3 regions of the Bradyrhizobium sp. USDA 4452 genome follow, and region 2 is predicted to be linked to each of the others. Evidence: predicted binding sites of a transcription regulator. Region 2 holds the regulator's gene; each other region holds the start of a gene.

Region 1 (5,158 bases), 3.3 Mb from region 2:
CGCGCGGGGTGCGCTGCAGATAGCCGCACTGGATCAGATAGGGCTCGATGATGTCCTCGATCGCATCGCGCGGCTCCGACAACGCTGCGGCCATGGTCTCGACACCGACTGGCCCGCCGCCATAGTTCAAGGCGATGGTGGTGAGATAGCGCCGGTCCATCGCGTCGAGCCCGGCGCTGTCGACCTCGAGCGCGCTCAGCGCCCGGTCGGCGATGCCGCGGTCGATGGCATCGGCATCGGCTGCCGAGGCAAAGTCGCGGACCCGGCGCAGCAGGCGGCCGGCGATGCGCGGCGTGCCGCGGGCACGGCGCGCGATCTCGTTGGCGCCGTCGGGGCTCATGCCGATGTTGAGCACGCGGGCGCCGCGGGTGACGATCTTCTCGAGCTCTTCCACGGTGTAGAAGTTGAGCCGGACCGGAATGCCGAAGCGATCGCGCAGCGGATTGGTGAGCAGGCCCGCGCGCGTCGTCGCACCGACCAGGGTGAATTTCGACAGCTCGATCTTGACCGAGCGCGCCGCAGGGCCTTCGCCGATGATCAGATCAAGCTGAAAATCCTCCATCGCGGGATAGAGTACTTCTTCCACCGCTGGGCTCAGGCGATGGATTTCGTCGATGAACAGCACATCGCGCTCTTCCAGATTGGTGAGCAGCGCCGCGAGGTCGCCAGCCTTCGCGATCACGGGGCCGGAGGTGGCACGGAAGCCGACGCCGAGCTCGCGCGCAACGATCTGCGCCAGCGTGGTCTTGCCGAGGCCGGGGGGACCGACGAACAGCACGTGATCGAGCGCCTCGCCGCGCTTCTTGGCGGCTTCGATGAAGATCGAGAGATTCTTGCGCGCCTGGGCCTGGCCGACGAACTCCGTCAGCGACTGCGGACGCAGCGCGGTGTCGCCGACATCGTCGGAGCGGCGTTCGGGCGAGACCATGCGCGAGGGCGTGTTCACTTCGACAATTCCTTAAGCCCAAGCCGGATCAGCTGCGCGGTCTCGGCACTCTCACCGGCGCTGCGCGAGGCAGCGGCGATCGCGGCGGCGGCCTGCGGCTGGCCGTAGCCGAGGTTAACCAGCGCGAGAGATCGCGTCGGTGACCGGACGCGGCGCGCGGTTGTTGTCGATCGCGCCCGAGAGATGCACCACCGCGGGATCGACATCGGCAAAGCCCGGTGCCTTGTCCTTCAATTCGCTGACGATGCGTTCGGCGACCTTCGGCCCGACACCGGGCGTCCGCGCCACCGCCGCCTTGTCACGCAGCGCGATGGCGTTGGCGAGATCGGTCGGCGGCAGCGTGCCGAGCACCGCGAGCGCGACCTTGGCGCCGACGCCCTGCACGGTCTGCAGCAGGCGAAACCATTCGCGCTCGAGATCTGAGCGGAAGCCGAACAGCTTGATCTGATCCTCGCGGACATAGGTCTCGATCGAGAGCACCGCCGCGCCGCCCGGCGACGGCAATGCCTGCAGCGTGCGGCTCGCGCAATGCACCTGATAGCCGACGCCGCCGACGTCGAGGATTACGTAGTCCTCGCCATAGGAATCGATCAGACCCTTGAGCTTGCCGATCATGATGGTGACCCAGGCTCGACGCGCGCACCGTGTTCGGATGAACCCGCACTAGTAGGGGACGCACTGGCGGAAGGGTTCCCTCCCCCCTTGCGGTGGAGGGTTAGGGCGAGGGGTACCACACGACGCGCTCTGTCAATTTCCGTTCCGACGACAGGTAGCCGACTTTGCGAGGGCGATGCGCTCAGCAATCGTCTCGCCCGGGGTCCACCCCTCTCCCCAACCCTCCCCCGCAAGGGGGGAGGGAGCCTGACGAGCGCGCGCTCCTCGCGTTGCGCTACGTTGCAATAGCCGATCATAGGCTCGCCACCCTGAGCCGGAGTGCGGCGCTCTGGCGGTGATGGGCGTGGGTGATCGCGACCGCGAGCGCGTCGGCGGCGTCGGCGGACGGCGGTTCGGCCTTCGGCAACAGGATCTTCAGCATCACCTGGATCTGGTTCTTCTCGGCGTGACCGGCACCGACCACGGTCTTCTTGACCTGGTTCGGCGCGTATTCGGCGACCGAGATACCGAACATTGCGGGCGCCAGCATGGCGACGCCGCGGGCCTGGCCGAGCTTCAGCGTGGCAACGCCGTCCTTGTTGACGAAGGTCTGCTCGACCGCGGCCTCCGCCGGCCTAAAGTCGCCGAGCACGGCGGCCAGCCCCTCATGGATCGCGAGCAGCCGGCTCGCCAGCGGCAGATCGTCCGGCGGCTCGACCGAGCCGCAGCCGATATAGACCAGACGGTTGCCCTCGGTCTCGATCACGCCCCAGCCGGTGCGGCGGAGACCCGGATCGATACCGATGATGCGGACGGGAGAGCGAATCGGCTGGGCTGTCATGCGGTAGTGATACCGCCTGGCCTGCGAGAACGAAACACAAACGGAAGCCCATCCCCTGCCGCGGTCGCCGTCGGCTCCGCTCTTGATCCCGTCCTCGCTCGTCATCCCCCGCGAAAGCGGGGGATCCAGCACGCCGCGGCCTCTCGGGTCAAATAACGACCTCTGGAATGCTGAATCGCCCGATCAAGTCGGGCGATGACATTGGAGCTTGGGGCGATGAACGCGGCTCTTACCCGCCCATCTTTGCAATCAGCGCGTCGGACACCTCGAAATTGGCGTAGACGTTCTGCACGTCGTCGTGCTCGTTGAGCAGGTCCATCAGCTTGAGCAGCTTTTCGCCGGTCTCGTCGTCGACCGCGACGGTGTTCTGCGGCTTCCAGGTCAGCGCCGCCTTGCGCGGCTCGCCGAACTTCGCTTCCAGCGCTTTTGCGACCTCGCGGAAGGTGTCCTGCGAGGCGTAGACCTCGTGGCCGCCTTCGCTGGAGACGACGTCGTCGGCGCCGGCCTCGATCGCGGCGTCCAGCATCGCATCGTCGGAGGCCACCTTGGCGTCGTACTCGATGATGCCGGTGCGATCGAACATGAAGGCGACCGAGCCGGTTTCGCCGAGATTGCCGCCCGACTTGGTGAAGAACGAGCGGATGTCGGAGGCGGCGCGGTTGCGGTTGTCGGTCAGCGCCTCGACGATCACGGCGACACCGCCGGGGCCATAGCCCTCGTAGCGTATCTCGTCGTAGTTCTCGCCCTCATTGCCCGCGGCCTTCTTGATGGCGCGGTCGATATTGTCCTTGGGCATGTTCTCGGCCCGCGCTGCGACCACGGCGGCGCGCAGCCGCGGGTTCATCGCCGGGTCCGGGGTGCCGAGCTTGGCCGCCACGGTGATTTCGCGGGCCAGCTTGCCGAAAAGCTTCGACTTCTGGGCATCCTGCCGGCCCTTGCGGTGCATGATGTTCTTGAATTGGGAATGGCCGGCCATGCGACGTCTCTTCGAGCCTAGGGTCTGAACAGGGGTGGAAAACGCGGCCTTATAGGCCCCTGGCGGTCAAAATCAAAGGTCGGCAGGGGTCGTCTGGCCCGAGAATACTACCGCAAGCCGGAATATGAGGCACTTGTTAACCATGACTTCATGCCCGGATGCGAGGATCGCCCCGTCCCGCCGCAACTTTCCAAGAGCCCCCATGGCGTTCGGTTTGTTTCGAAAGCAAGAGCCGGAGCCGGCTGCGCCTGTCGCCGCGCCACTGGTGCCGGCCGCGGCAACCGCGCCCGAGGTCTCGACCGAGACTGATTCGTCGAAGGAAATCTTGGAGCTGCTGGAACTCGAGCTAGGGGCTATGATCCGCCAGCTCGAGCGCGCCGCGGGCGCGGTGGCCGACGGCGCCGAGGCGACGGCCGCCAAGCTCGCGACGATCCGAGCCCGCACCGACGCGCTGACCGGGCGCAGCAGCGATGCGCAGAGCACCGCGACGACATTCTCCGAAGCCGCCGACCGGTTCACCCATTCCGCCGAAGGCATCGGCGCGCAGGTGCGCAGCGCGAGCCAGCTCGCCGACGATGCCGCGGCGGCGGCGCGCGAGGCCACCGCGAATGTCGATCGCCTGCGCGAATCCTCGGCCGCGATCGGCAATGTCGTCAATCTGATCGCGCAGATCGCGCGGCAGACCACGCTGCTCGCGCTCAACTCCACCATTGAAGCTGCGCGCGCCGGCACGGCCGGCAAGGGCTTTGCCGTGGTCGCCACCGAGGTCAAGGCGCTGGCGGTGCAGACCCAGAGCGCCACTGAGGAGATCACCCGCAAGATCGAGGCGCTGCAGAAGGACGCCACCGGATCGGCGGACGCCGTCCACCGCATCTCGCAGGCGATCGAGAAGATCCGGCCGGTGTTCGAGAACGTCAACGGCGCGGTCGCCGAGCAGAACCAGATCACCGGCGAGATGGGCCAGAACGCAGCCTCCGCCTCCCACTTCATCGTCTCGGTCGGCACCAGCGCCGGCGAGATCGACAGCGCGACGCGGGAAGCCGCCGCGCATGGCGACAATGTCGCCAAGGCCGGCAAGGCGGTGACCGCCTTCGCCCAGAAGCTGAAGGCGCGCTGCGCGGTGCTGCTGCGCCAGGACGAGCGCGGCGATCCGCGCAAGAACGAGCGCCTGCCCTGCAGCCTCAGAATCGAGATCACGACCGCGCGCGGCAACATCACCGCGCCGGTCTATGAGATCGCGATGGACGGCATCCTGATCGGCGGGCCCGATGCCGAGAAGCTGCCGGCCCATGAGACCCTGAGCGCGACCCTCCAGGACATCGGCGCCTGCCGGATCAGGATCGGCGACCGCGCCAAGGCAGGCAGCCAGGCGCGCTTCGAGGCCGCGACCGCCGAATTGCGCGAAAAGATCGAAGACCGGATGTGGGCGATCCACGAGGAGAACGCCGAACTCGTCACCCGCGCGATGGAAGCCGGCCGCGCACTGAGCAGACTGTTCGAGAACGGACTGGCCAGCGGCGCGATCACGATCGCCGACATGTTCGACACCGACTATGTCGAGATACCGGGCACCAATCCGGTGCAGTACCGCACCAAGATGCTGGACTGGGCGGACCGCGCGCTGCCCGCTCCGCTCGAGGCGTTCCTCGCCAAGGACAAGCGCCTGGCATTCTGCGCGACGGTCGACCGCAACGGCTATCTGCCGGTCCACAACAAGATCTACTCGCAGCCGCAGCGGCCGGGCGACGTCGCCTACAACACCGCCAATTGCCGCAATCGCCGCATCTTCAACGACCCCGCC
Region 2 (5,158 bases):
CTGATGCCGGTTGCCGATGCCCTGTCCGCCGTGCTTTCCGGCGCCAACCCGCTGCCGGAGGAGATGGTCGCGCTCGATGCCGCCTACCATCGCACCCTGGCGCGCGACCTCGCCGCACGCCGCACCCAGCCGCCGCAGCCGATGTCGGCGATGGACGGCTATGCCGTGCGCGCGGCGGACGCCGGTGATCTGAAGGCCCGGCTCAAGGTGATCGGCGAAGTCGCTGCCGGCCGGCCGTTCGAGCGCAGGGTTGGCCCGGGCGAAGCGGTGCGGATCTTCACCGGCGGCGTGATCCCCCATGGCGCCGACGCCGTCATCATCCAGGAAGACACCACCGTCGACGGCGACCACATCACGATCACCGAGCCGGCTGCCGCCGGACGGCACATCCGCCCCGCCGGCGTCGACTTCCGTGAGGGCGACGTGCTGCTCGAAGCCGGCAGCCGCCTCTCGGACCGCGCGCTGTCGCTCGCGGCGGCCATGAACTATCCGGACCTTGCGGTGCACCGCCGTCCGAAGGTCGCGGTGCTGGCGACCGGCGACGAGCTGGTGATGCCGGGCTCGGAGCCTGGCCCCGGCCAGATCGTCTATTCCAACGGCTATGCGCTGCGGGCGCTGGCGCGCGCCGAAGGCGCCGAGACCGTCGATCTCGGGATTGCCGCCGATACGGTGGAGGCGACCACCGCCGGCGTCCGGCGGGCCCGCGACACCGGCGCGGACATCCTGATCACGACCGGCGGCGCCTCGGTCGGCGACCACGACGTGGTCAAGCAGTCGCTGGAGGCCGAGGGCGTCGAGATGGCGTTCTGGCGGATCGCGATGCGGCCCGGCAAGCCGATGATGCATGGCCGGTTGGGGCCGATGCGGGTGATCGGCCTGCCCGGCAATCCGGTGTCCTCCTATGTCTGCGCCTTCCTGTTCCTGGTGCCCTTGATTCGGGCGCTGAGCGGCCGAAAGACTGTCCATCATGCCCGCGCGAACGCCCTGCTCGGCCGCGACCTCGCTGCCAACGACCAGCGCGAGGACTATCTGCGCGCGCGCCTCGACGAGCGCGAAGACGGCACGCTGATCGCAACGCCCGTGATGCAGCAGGACTCCTCGCTGCTCGGGAATCTCGCTGCGGCACGCGCACTTCTCGTGCGTCCGCCGTTTGCGCCCGCCGCCCTCACAGGCAACGAATGCGAGATCCTGATGCTGCCGGAGTGAGGCTTTCGCGGCCCGCCGATTACGCGTTGCAGAACGCGTTCACCTGAAATTAAGTGGTTGCGGAACACATATCGAACATATAGTGTCCGTTCATGATTTGTTTCGAGTGCTGGTGTCTACAAACGGGAGACCATCCAGGAAGCGCTTGTACTGAGCACCGCGCTCCTGAGGTCAGGTCCCGCCTGCAGGCGCACCTGTAGAGTCTCGGAATCGAACGACGCTACCAACCGGGGGAATACTCGAGATGCTCACGCGCAAACAGTACGAACTACTGCGTTTCATCAATGAACGTCTGAAGGAGGCCGGCGTACCGCCCTCGTTCGACGAGATGAAGGATGCGCTCGACCTGCGCTCGAAGTCCGGAATCCACCGCCTGATCACTGCGCTGGAGGAGCGCGGCTTCATTCGCCGCCTGCCCAACCGCGCCCGCGCCATCGAGGTCATCAAGCTCCCTGAGCTGTCGGCCGGAGGCGGCAACGGCCGCCGCGGCTTCACGCCGAGCGTCATCGAAGGCACCCTCGGCAAGCGCGCCAGCACCCCGCCGATCGCCGAGGACGACGGCAACCGTCCGGTCGCGGTCCCCGTGATGGGCCGGATTGCCGCCGGTACGCCGATCGAGGCGCTGCAGACCCGCAGCCACACCATCAGCGTGCCGCCCGACATGCTCGGCGCCGGTGAGCACTATGCGCTGGAAGTGCGCGGCGATTCGATGGTCGATGCCGGCATCCTCGACGGCGACATGGCGCTGATCCAGCGCAACGACGTCGCCAACACCGGCGACATCGTGGTGGCGCTGATCGACGAGGAGGAGGCTACCCTAAAGCGCTTCCGCCGCCGCGGCGCATCGATTGCGCTGGAGCCGGCCAACACCGCCTATGAAGTGCGCATTCTGCCGCCGAACCGGGTCCGCATCCAGGGCAAGCTGATCGGTCTCTATCGCAAGTACTGATTTTCAAATACTTGCGGCGGCAGGGAACGAGCGACACATCGGATCGTTCCTTGCATGATAGCGTAACGTGCTGGTTGCCCGATGCGCTCCGACACCTCTCGCGCAGCGTCGCGTGTTTGTGATCGGGGGCGTTGGTCGAGCAGTCGTACAATCGCCCAGAAACGAGGAGACACTCGTTCGCTATCGTCCACTCTGGTAGAGGCCCTATGCCTCAAGGAGAGGCACGGGTCGCTACCTCGATTAGAGGAGCCATCCGATGTGTGACTATAGTCTGCACGCCGTGGCGTCGCGCCCCGCCATTGTTGGAGAGACGCTGATCACCACGACTTTCCGCGGCACGTCGACCCGCGGCTTTGCTTCGGAGAACGATCCCAACGTCGCGGTCTGCATGCTGCCGGGCACCGAGCTCGCTTTCGCCGAGAACGTTCGCTACGACAGCCGCTGGATCTGGACCAAGACGATGAATTTCCGCGTCGGCGTGTTCAACGAAGTCGAGCCCGACGTTCCCGACCGCCATCATGACGCGGTCGAATTCCCCGACGGCAGCCATGTGCTGGTGACCCAGCTCGTCGAGGGACAACGCGTCAGCGTGCTGCAATTGCCGGCACTGCATCCGCCGGTCGAGCAGAAGCCGAAGGTTGTGGAGCGGCGGCCCTCTGCATTCGCGTCGCTGTTTTTGGGTTGAACGCATCGTCACCGCGGGATGAACCATCCGGCGGCGAGTGACCTAAGCGATTTGGAGCGACCCCGGACGTCAGGTTCCGGGGCGCAGAAGGAGATTTGCGTCAGCGGCCACCTTGGCGCATCATCGTACACGGAGGACGTGCGCGGTGGTCGATAAGGTCACTTGGCAAAAGGCTGGACGGGTCACGGAACCGGGCCGCTACATGTTCCGGTTCGGCTGGCTGACGGTAACGGCTGACGATCTGAAGGTCTGGGAGCAGTTTCCCGAGGCTTCCTTCACCCTCGTCAAGAAGCCCGATGCCGACCCCGACTCTGACGAGTATCATCTTGGCCTGTTCGAGCTGCCGGCCGGACCCTCGCCTGGCAACGGCTAATCCTCGCCCTGAAAATCGCTCTCGGCCGGCGTCGCATCGACGGCGGGCCGTGGCGCGGTCGCGGTCGCACGCGGCGTGGTCTCGCTCTCGCCATCGCCGGGAACCGCCGGCGACCATGGCCGGTCGATCCCGCCGGGCTTGACGGCATCAATGGCGTAGCCGTCCCTGATGCGCCGCAGCACCAGCGCGCCGTGACGCCGCAACCGCTCGGCATCGATCACCGAGGCCGCGCAGTCCGTCGGTGCCGGCCGCGCGGTCACGATCAGCGCCGCGCGCTCGCAATCATCAGTCAGCGCCTCGGACCGGGTCGCCAGGGTGACGAAGGCGCCGCCGGGACCTTGGGTCACGCAGCCGCTCGGATCGCAGGAGACACCCTCACCGAGTGAGGCGTCCGTCGCGGTCCGCGCATCGGCGTCCGCTGCCAGCCACTCCTTGACCAGGAACATACTAAATCCAGCGCCAGACGAAATTCCTCTTATTTTCAAAGGGCTATAGAGACATGGAAACCGACGACAATATGCAAACCCCCGTGAACGACTCGGCAACATGCGCGGATTTGCGCGCGCCCCTGACACAGCCGCGTTCCCTGTCTGATCTCAAGACTTGGCTCCACTCCGACCGCATCCGCCACCCCGGCGATCTGGCCCGGACGACACGGGAGTCGATCATCATTACGGCGATCGACACCTACGGCGAAGACCCCGGCTTTGACCAGACGTTCCGGCTTGGCCTCAGCATGCGCCGGGCCGCCAAGGAACTGGCCGACCTCTACCCCGACCTCTCTTGGCTCCCCTCCTGGAAGCCCCGTGTCGCGGTGATCGCGGGAGGGGAGCGATGAGAGCTACGCCCATACTCAAAGAAGAATTCTGCGCTCGCTTCAAGGCGCGCATGCTCGAAACCATCGGTGAGAAGTTCGACGACGGCTCATCGGTTGCGGAATACGCCGATGAGACTGCTCCATCCTATTGGGAGGACGCAAATCAGCGCAACGAAGGCCCCGAAGAATGCGCTGATGCTGACATGAGCTATTGGGCGAGGACTGAAGACGCCATGGGAGACAACTATGGAAATTTCTGAGCGAGTTTGGAAGTACCGCTTTGTGTGTCCCGTCGCCGTTCTTTTTGAGAAGGGAGGCATGGATTCAGACGCCGCGATCGAGATCGCCTATCACATGGCCGACGATTGCTATCTTGAGCGCGATAAGGGGGTCTCTCCAGAAGACGAAGCCTACTCAGCTTACGAAGCTATCGCTGTTGGAGAATAGCACGCAATGATGCGTTTTTGGAACCAATGCGATATCGATTATCTCGCTATTAGCCTAAGAACAATCAATATTCTCAAGCGCGAGAATATTACCTCATTTCAGAAGATGAGAGAGTTGGGACCTTATGGCCTTAAGGCCGTCAAAGGTATCGGAAAGAGACAGTTCAATGAGCTGATGGAAGCAATCCATGAATTTTCTGAGGGCCCTCTTAAGAGGGACGATCCGGGAAAAGACCTGCGACAGATGATCGCGAACCGCGATTTCTTGCTTGAGCAATACCGCAATCTGGTCGCCCACATGAAGCCGTCGAGCGACGGAGCGATCTACGCTTCCGTTAGCCGCTGGGACGCCTTGAACCAAGTCCATGCATTCTTGGAATCGATAGCGGGTGCTGGCTACGGAGGCATGGCAGAATTCGAGACCGCGCGAGCAACCATCCAGTTCGAGTTGGAAATCGGCTTTGGGCTTCTCCCGCTCGAGGCGAAGGGAGAGACGGCATGAGCGGCATGGACGAATGGCAGCGCTTGCAGAATGAAAAAATCGCCCTCATGGGGACCATCGATGAACTGATGGCCCGGAGGGCGCTGAAGGGAAGAGTGACTGTGATGGGAACGAAAAGCACTCACGCTGTGTCCTACGAAGAGGCTGTTCAAATGCTTCTCGACAAGATCAAGGATCAGG
Region 3 (5,158 bases), 3.7 Mb from region 2:
GGCTAAGCACGGACCCTGACAATCCGGGCCTGCACAGCGGCCTCGGTGCGGCCCTCTACCGGCTGGGCCGGCTGGAGGACGCCGTCCTGCACTATCGCCGCGCGATCGCACTCGATCCCGACAATTTCGCGCCGCGGCGCCTGCTGGCCATGGTGCTGCACGAACTGGGTGAGCGCGAAGAGGCTGTCCGCATCTATCGGCAGGTCTCGGCCCGCGATCCGTCCGATCACGTCATCCTCAACAATCTCGGGGCCTGCCTGTTCGAGCTCGGACAGGTCGACGACGCCATCGCCTGCGCCGAGCTGGCGCTCAAGCCGGACTATGCCGCCGCGCACACCAACCTTGGAATCATCTTCGAGGCGCAGAACCTGGTCGAGGCCGCGGTCGCCGCGCATCGAAGGGCCATCGAGCTCGAACCCAACTACGCCAAGGGCCACGCCAATCTTGCGGTCGCGCTGCGCAATGCCGGCGAGATCGATGCGGCGCTGGTGGCCTCGCGCCGCGCCATCGCGCTCGATCCCGAACAGCCGCTGGCGCATTACAACCACGCCCATTTCCTCCTGATGAACGGCGAGTTCGAGGAGGGTTTTGAAGAATATCAGTGGCGCCGCAAGACCAAGATGCTCAGCGAAGGCGACCCGGTGTTCGACGAGCCGGAATGGCAGGGTGAGCCGCTGGCGGGACGCACGCTGCTGTTGTTTGCCGAATACGGGCTCGGCGACGCCATCAACTTCGTCCGCTATGTGCCGATGCTGGCGGGCAAAGGCGGCCGGATCATTCTGCAGGTGCAGCCGGCGCTGGTCGCGCTGCTGCAGCCGATGCTGCCCGACGTCGCGGTGTTCGCCCGCGGCGAGCCGTTACCGCCGTTCGACCTGCAACTGCCGCTGCTCAGCCTGCCGCGCATCTTCCGTACCACCGTCGAGACCATCCCGGCCGCCGTGTCCTATCTGCAGGCGGATGCCGTCAAGCTGGCGCGCTGGCGCGAGGCGCTCGCCGGCGAATCGGCGCTGAAGGTCGGCGTGGTCTGGGCCGGCAATGCCAGGCACAAGGGCGACCGCCAGCGTTCGCTGCCGGCGGATGCCGTGCTGCCGCGGCTGGTCACACCGGGCGTGCAGCTCTACAGCCTGCAGAAGGAGCCGCGGCCGGACGATGCCCCGGTGCTGCGGCGCCTCGGTGCCGATATCGTCGACCTCGCGCCGACGCTCGGCGATTTCGCCGACACCGCGGCGGCCGTCTGCGCGCTCGATCTCGTCATCGCCGTCGATACCTCGGTGGCGCATCTCGCCGGCGCGCTGGGCCGCCCGGTCTGGATGCTGTGCCCCTATGCGCTCGACTGGCGCTGGCTACGGGATCGCGCCGATACGCCCTGGTATCCGACCATGCGGCTGTTCCGCCAGGACAGGCCGCAGGCCTGGGAGGGTGTGCTGACGCGGATGTCGGCCGAGCTTGCGCGCGTTGCGAAAGGGGAGCGGGAGGTGTTGCTGCCACAGGCGTCGCGCGGCTGACGACCAGCCGAGGCTTCCGGTTAGTCACGTCGCGCTCATTCCCTGCGCGCCGCCGAGCAGCTTCGCGTTGAGCCGGCCGCCGTCGAACAGCATTTCACTGATCGCGCCGTCGAGGTCGAAAGTCGTGACCGCCCCGCCAGCATCGCTGATGATGCTGGCTTGGGCGAGACGGCGCATCAGCTCCTTGATGAAGGCGGCGCTGACGCCTTCGGTGCGTCGCACGGCCTCGTCGATGACGGGCTGTTCGAGCGACAGGCCCTTGCCGTAGAGCCGGATCAGCTTGTCGCGTCCGGTCTCGTCGGGCAGCGGCACCTCGATCGCCTGGTCGATGCGGCCGGGCCGGCCGGCCAGTGCGCCCTCGAGCTCTTCGGGGCGGTTCGTGGTCAGCAGGAACAGGATGTCGCAATCCTCCTTGAGGCCGTCCATCTCGTTGAGCAGCTTGTTGAGCAATGATTCCTCGCACGGTCCGCCCATGTCTTCGCGGTCGCGCGCGATCAGGTCGACATCCTCGATCACCACCATGGTCGGCTGCAGCAGCCGCGCCAGATTCATGTAGGCGCCGAGCAGGCCGACCTGTTCGGCGGTGATGATCAGTGTGGTGTGATCCGGCAGGTTGGTGGCGAGATAGCGAATGGTGTGGGTCTTGCCGGTGCCGGGCGGGCCGTAGAGCAGGATGCCCTTGCGGGTCGACTGCCCGAGCTTGCGCAGCAGATCGCGGCTTTCGACGAAGCCGAGCACATTGCGGTCGAGCAGCCGTAGCGTCCGTTCTGGCAGGATCACGTCATCGCGGGCCACCGTCTGCAGCCGATGCACGGTCACGCCGCGGGCGCGGCCGCGATAGTCTGCGGCATTCTCCAGCGACAGGATCTTGCCGCGATAGGATCGTGCCGCATGCACGGCAGCTTCCAGCTCGGCAAAAGTCCGCTGCACCAGGCTGTTTCCGGCCGCGCCCGCGGGCACCGCAAGCTCGATCCGCAAGCCCGGCTCGCTCTGATAATCGCGATGGTAGCTGAGCAGTACCGCGTAGCGCAGCTCTTCGGTCTGGCACAGCCACAAGCCATTGGTGAGGCATTTCACCGGCTCGGACTCGCCGACGTCGACGTCGTGATACTGCGGGGGGGCGATCGCTGGTGCGTTGCGGCTGTTCTCCATCAGCGCGGCGAAGGCCAAGGTTTCGTAGCGGTGTTCCTCATGAAGGCCGAAGAAATGGATCGGCGCGTCGAACAGCCTGTCGATCGCGATCTGAACATCGGCACGCATGTGACCGGGAAACTGCCGCGACCGGGTCAGGATTTGGTTGCGCGGCACTCCGGCAAAATGCCAATCGAGTGCTATGAAGGCATATCTGAACTCCTCGCCCGGCAGTTTTTCCGAGCTGGCCCTGGCGGCGAGCAAGCAGTTGCTGCACAGGCAGACCGTCTTGCGGAAGAGAAAGACATCGGTCACGGGTTCCAGTGAGCCACAGAGGTTGCATGGCCGCGCCGCGTCGGCAGCCTGCGTCGTGATCGTTAACGGATGGCCATTGCTGCGGATCAGTTGCTGCGCGGACTCCAGCAGGGCTTGGGCCACAGGTGCTGGATAGGGACCGCATGCGATTCCGTTCTGGGCCTCGATCCGTGCGGTAGCGGCAACCGCCTCTTTCCGGGATTTGCCGAATACCGTGCGTAGCAGGTTGCGGATGAATTCTATCGGTGTCTCGCTGTCGTCGTGAATGAAGAGCCTGATCGGGCCGTTCTCGGCAAAGACGTCGTGCATGATCACCTCGAAACGCAAATCGGAAACAAACAGAACAAAATAAGAACATCATGGCCGCCGGCCTGCGTCAAGCGAAAGATTTTGCCGCCTCATCCCTGACGTGTGATGTGCCGCTCGGCGGGCTCAGCCGGGAACACGCCTGCATGCGTAAACGCCGTTCAACACTTGCGACGATCGTGTTGCGGCAAATGCCAAGAGATGGTCGTCGCAGCGGCAAACTTCCGACACATCATCAAGGCGAAAAGGGGCGATCCGACGTGGCGCGAGCGCGAGAGCAGAGTCCTCCCTAAGGATCTGCGGTCGCGCAATTATTTTAATAAGAGGCCCTCGTGCCGCACAAACTTCGCTTTGCGATCCTTCTCGTCCTCGCCCTGTTCGTCTCGCCCGCGCTGGCGCAGCCGGCCGCCAAGCCGACGTCGCCGCAGCCCGTGACCGGCGACACACTGACGCCCGAGCAGGCGAAGCGCGCGCTCGAGACGCTGCAGGATGACAAGAAGCGCGGCGAGATCATCAACACGTTGCGCGCCATTGCCAAGGCCTCGCCGCAGGCGGCCGCGGAGCCGGCGCCTGCGCCCGAGCAGCATTCGCCGATCCCGCTGAGCGCAGACAGTCTCGGTGCTCAGCTTCTGTTGATGGTCTCGGAGCAGGTCGGCGAGATGTCGCGCGAGGTCGCCGACGTCGCGCGCACGCTGACGCATTTCCCGGCGTTCTATTACTGGTTCGTGCGCACCGCCAACGATCCGCAGGCTTATGGGCTGATGATCGATATCGCCTGGAAGCTGGCGCTGGTGTTCGGCTGCGCGCTCGCCGCCGAATGGGTGGTGTTCCGCCTGATCAAGCGGCCGGTCGCGTTCCTCGAAGCGCGGCTGCCGCAGACCGCGCGTGTGCCGGTGCAGGCGCTCGCGAGCGCCGATCCGCCGTCGTCGGTTACCGACGTCACGCCGGAGGGCGATCTGCATCGCCGTCGGCTCAGCCTGGCGCGTGCCTGGCAGTCGCTGATACGGCTGCCCTTCGTGCTCGGCCGCCTGCTACTCGAATTGCTGCCGGTGGTGGTGTTCGGTGGCATCGCCACCGCGCTGCTCGGCACCGAGATCGGCGACCAGTCGACCACGCGGCTGGTGATCCTCGCCGTCGTCAACGCCTACGTCTTCTCGCGCGTGCTGATCTGCGCGGTGCGTGCGCTGGCGGGACCGTTCGGCCTGATCCGCGTCCGGGCCGAGACCGCGGCCTATATCGAGATCTGGGCGCGGCGCATCGTCGCCGTCGGCGTCTCCGGCATCGCCTTTGCCAATGTCGCGCTGCTGCTCGGGCTGCATCGCGCCGGCTATGCCGCGCTGCTCCGGCTGGTGATGCTGGTGGTGCATCTCTTCGTCGTCGTCATCATCCTGCAATGCCGCCGCCAGGTCGCCGACGCGATCCGCGCACCGGCCGATCGCACCGGCCTCGCCGCGCGGACGCGCAACCGTCTCGCTTCGCTCTGGCACGTGCTGGCGATCGCGCTCGATCTTGCGCTGTGGGCAGTGTGGGCGCTCAACATCCGCAACGGCTATTCGCTGCTGCTGCAATATTTCGTCGGCACCGTCGCGGTGCTGCTGGTCACCCGGCTCGTCACCATGGTGGTGCTGAGCCTGATCGACCGCGGCTTCCGCATCAGCCCGGACCTGATGCAGCGCTTCCCGGGGCTGGAGACCCGCGCCAACCGCTATCTGCCGCTGCTGCGCAAGGTGGTCACCGCGGTGATCGCGCTGATCGGCTTCGTCGCGCTGCTCGAAGTCTGGGGCGTCGACGCCATCGTCTGGTTCTATGGCGGCCAGATCGGCTCCCGCCTGATCTCGGCGCTGGTGACGATCGGCATTGCCGCGTTCGCCGCGGCGGTGATCTGGGAAGTCGCCAATGCG

What was found. Region 2 encodes LexA, which represses DNA repair genes until DNA is damaged. Its sites were predicted from a motif close to TGTTCNNNNTGTGTTCNG; they were not measured.
Region 1: the regulator LexA is predicted to act here: its motif matches at 2,407-2,424, upstream of ruvC (crossover junction endodeoxyribonuclease RuvC).
Region 3: the regulator LexA is predicted to act here: its motif matches at 3,291-3,308, upstream of ACVISU_RS18245 (ATP-dependent Clp protease adaptor ClpS).

What each region holds. Positions count from the first base shown of each region.
Region 1 covers NZ_JBSSGK010000001.1:3,304,406-3,309,563, forward strand. The annotation lists gene ruvB (Holliday junction branch migration DNA helicase RuvB) at 1-946, opposite strand, end outside; partial or broken gene ruvA (Holliday junction branch migration protein RuvA) at 943-1,561, opposite strand; gene ruvC (crossover junction endodeoxyribonuclease RuvC) at 1,854-2,381, opposite strand; gene ACVISU_RS15940 (YebC/PmpR family DNA-binding transcriptional regulator) at 2,611-3,357, opposite strand; gene ACVISU_RS15945 (methyl-accepting chemotaxis protein) at 3,560-5,158, shown strand, end outside.
Region 2 covers NZ_JBSSGK010000001.1:41,398-46,555, reverse strand. The annotation lists gene ACVISU_RS00400 (molybdopterin molybdotransferase MoeA) at 1-1,206, shown strand, start outside; gene lexA (transcriptional repressor LexA) at 1,451-2,155, shown strand; gene ACVISU_RS00390 (hypothetical protein) at 2,412-2,840, shown strand; gene ACVISU_RS00385 (hypothetical protein) at 2,986-3,213, shown strand; gene ACVISU_RS00380 (hypothetical protein) at 3,210-3,659, opposite strand; gene ACVISU_RS00375 (hypothetical protein) at 3,713-4,051, shown strand; gene ACVISU_RS00370 (hypothetical protein) at 4,048-4,290, shown strand; gene ACVISU_RS00365 (hypothetical protein) at 4,277-4,477, shown strand; gene ACVISU_RS00360 (DNA-directed RNA polymerase subunit alpha C-terminal domain-containing protein) at 4,484-4,978, shown strand; gene ACVISU_RS00355 (hypothetical protein) at 4,975-5,158, shown strand, end outside.
Region 3 covers NZ_JBSSGK010000001.1:3,783,734-3,788,891, reverse strand. The annotation lists gene ACVISU_RS18250 (tetratricopeptide repeat protein) at 1-1,505, shown strand, start outside; gene ACVISU_RS18245 (ATP-dependent Clp protease adaptor ClpS) at 1,530-3,260, opposite strand; gene ACVISU_RS18240 (mechanosensitive ion channel family protein) at 3,590-5,158, shown strand, end outside.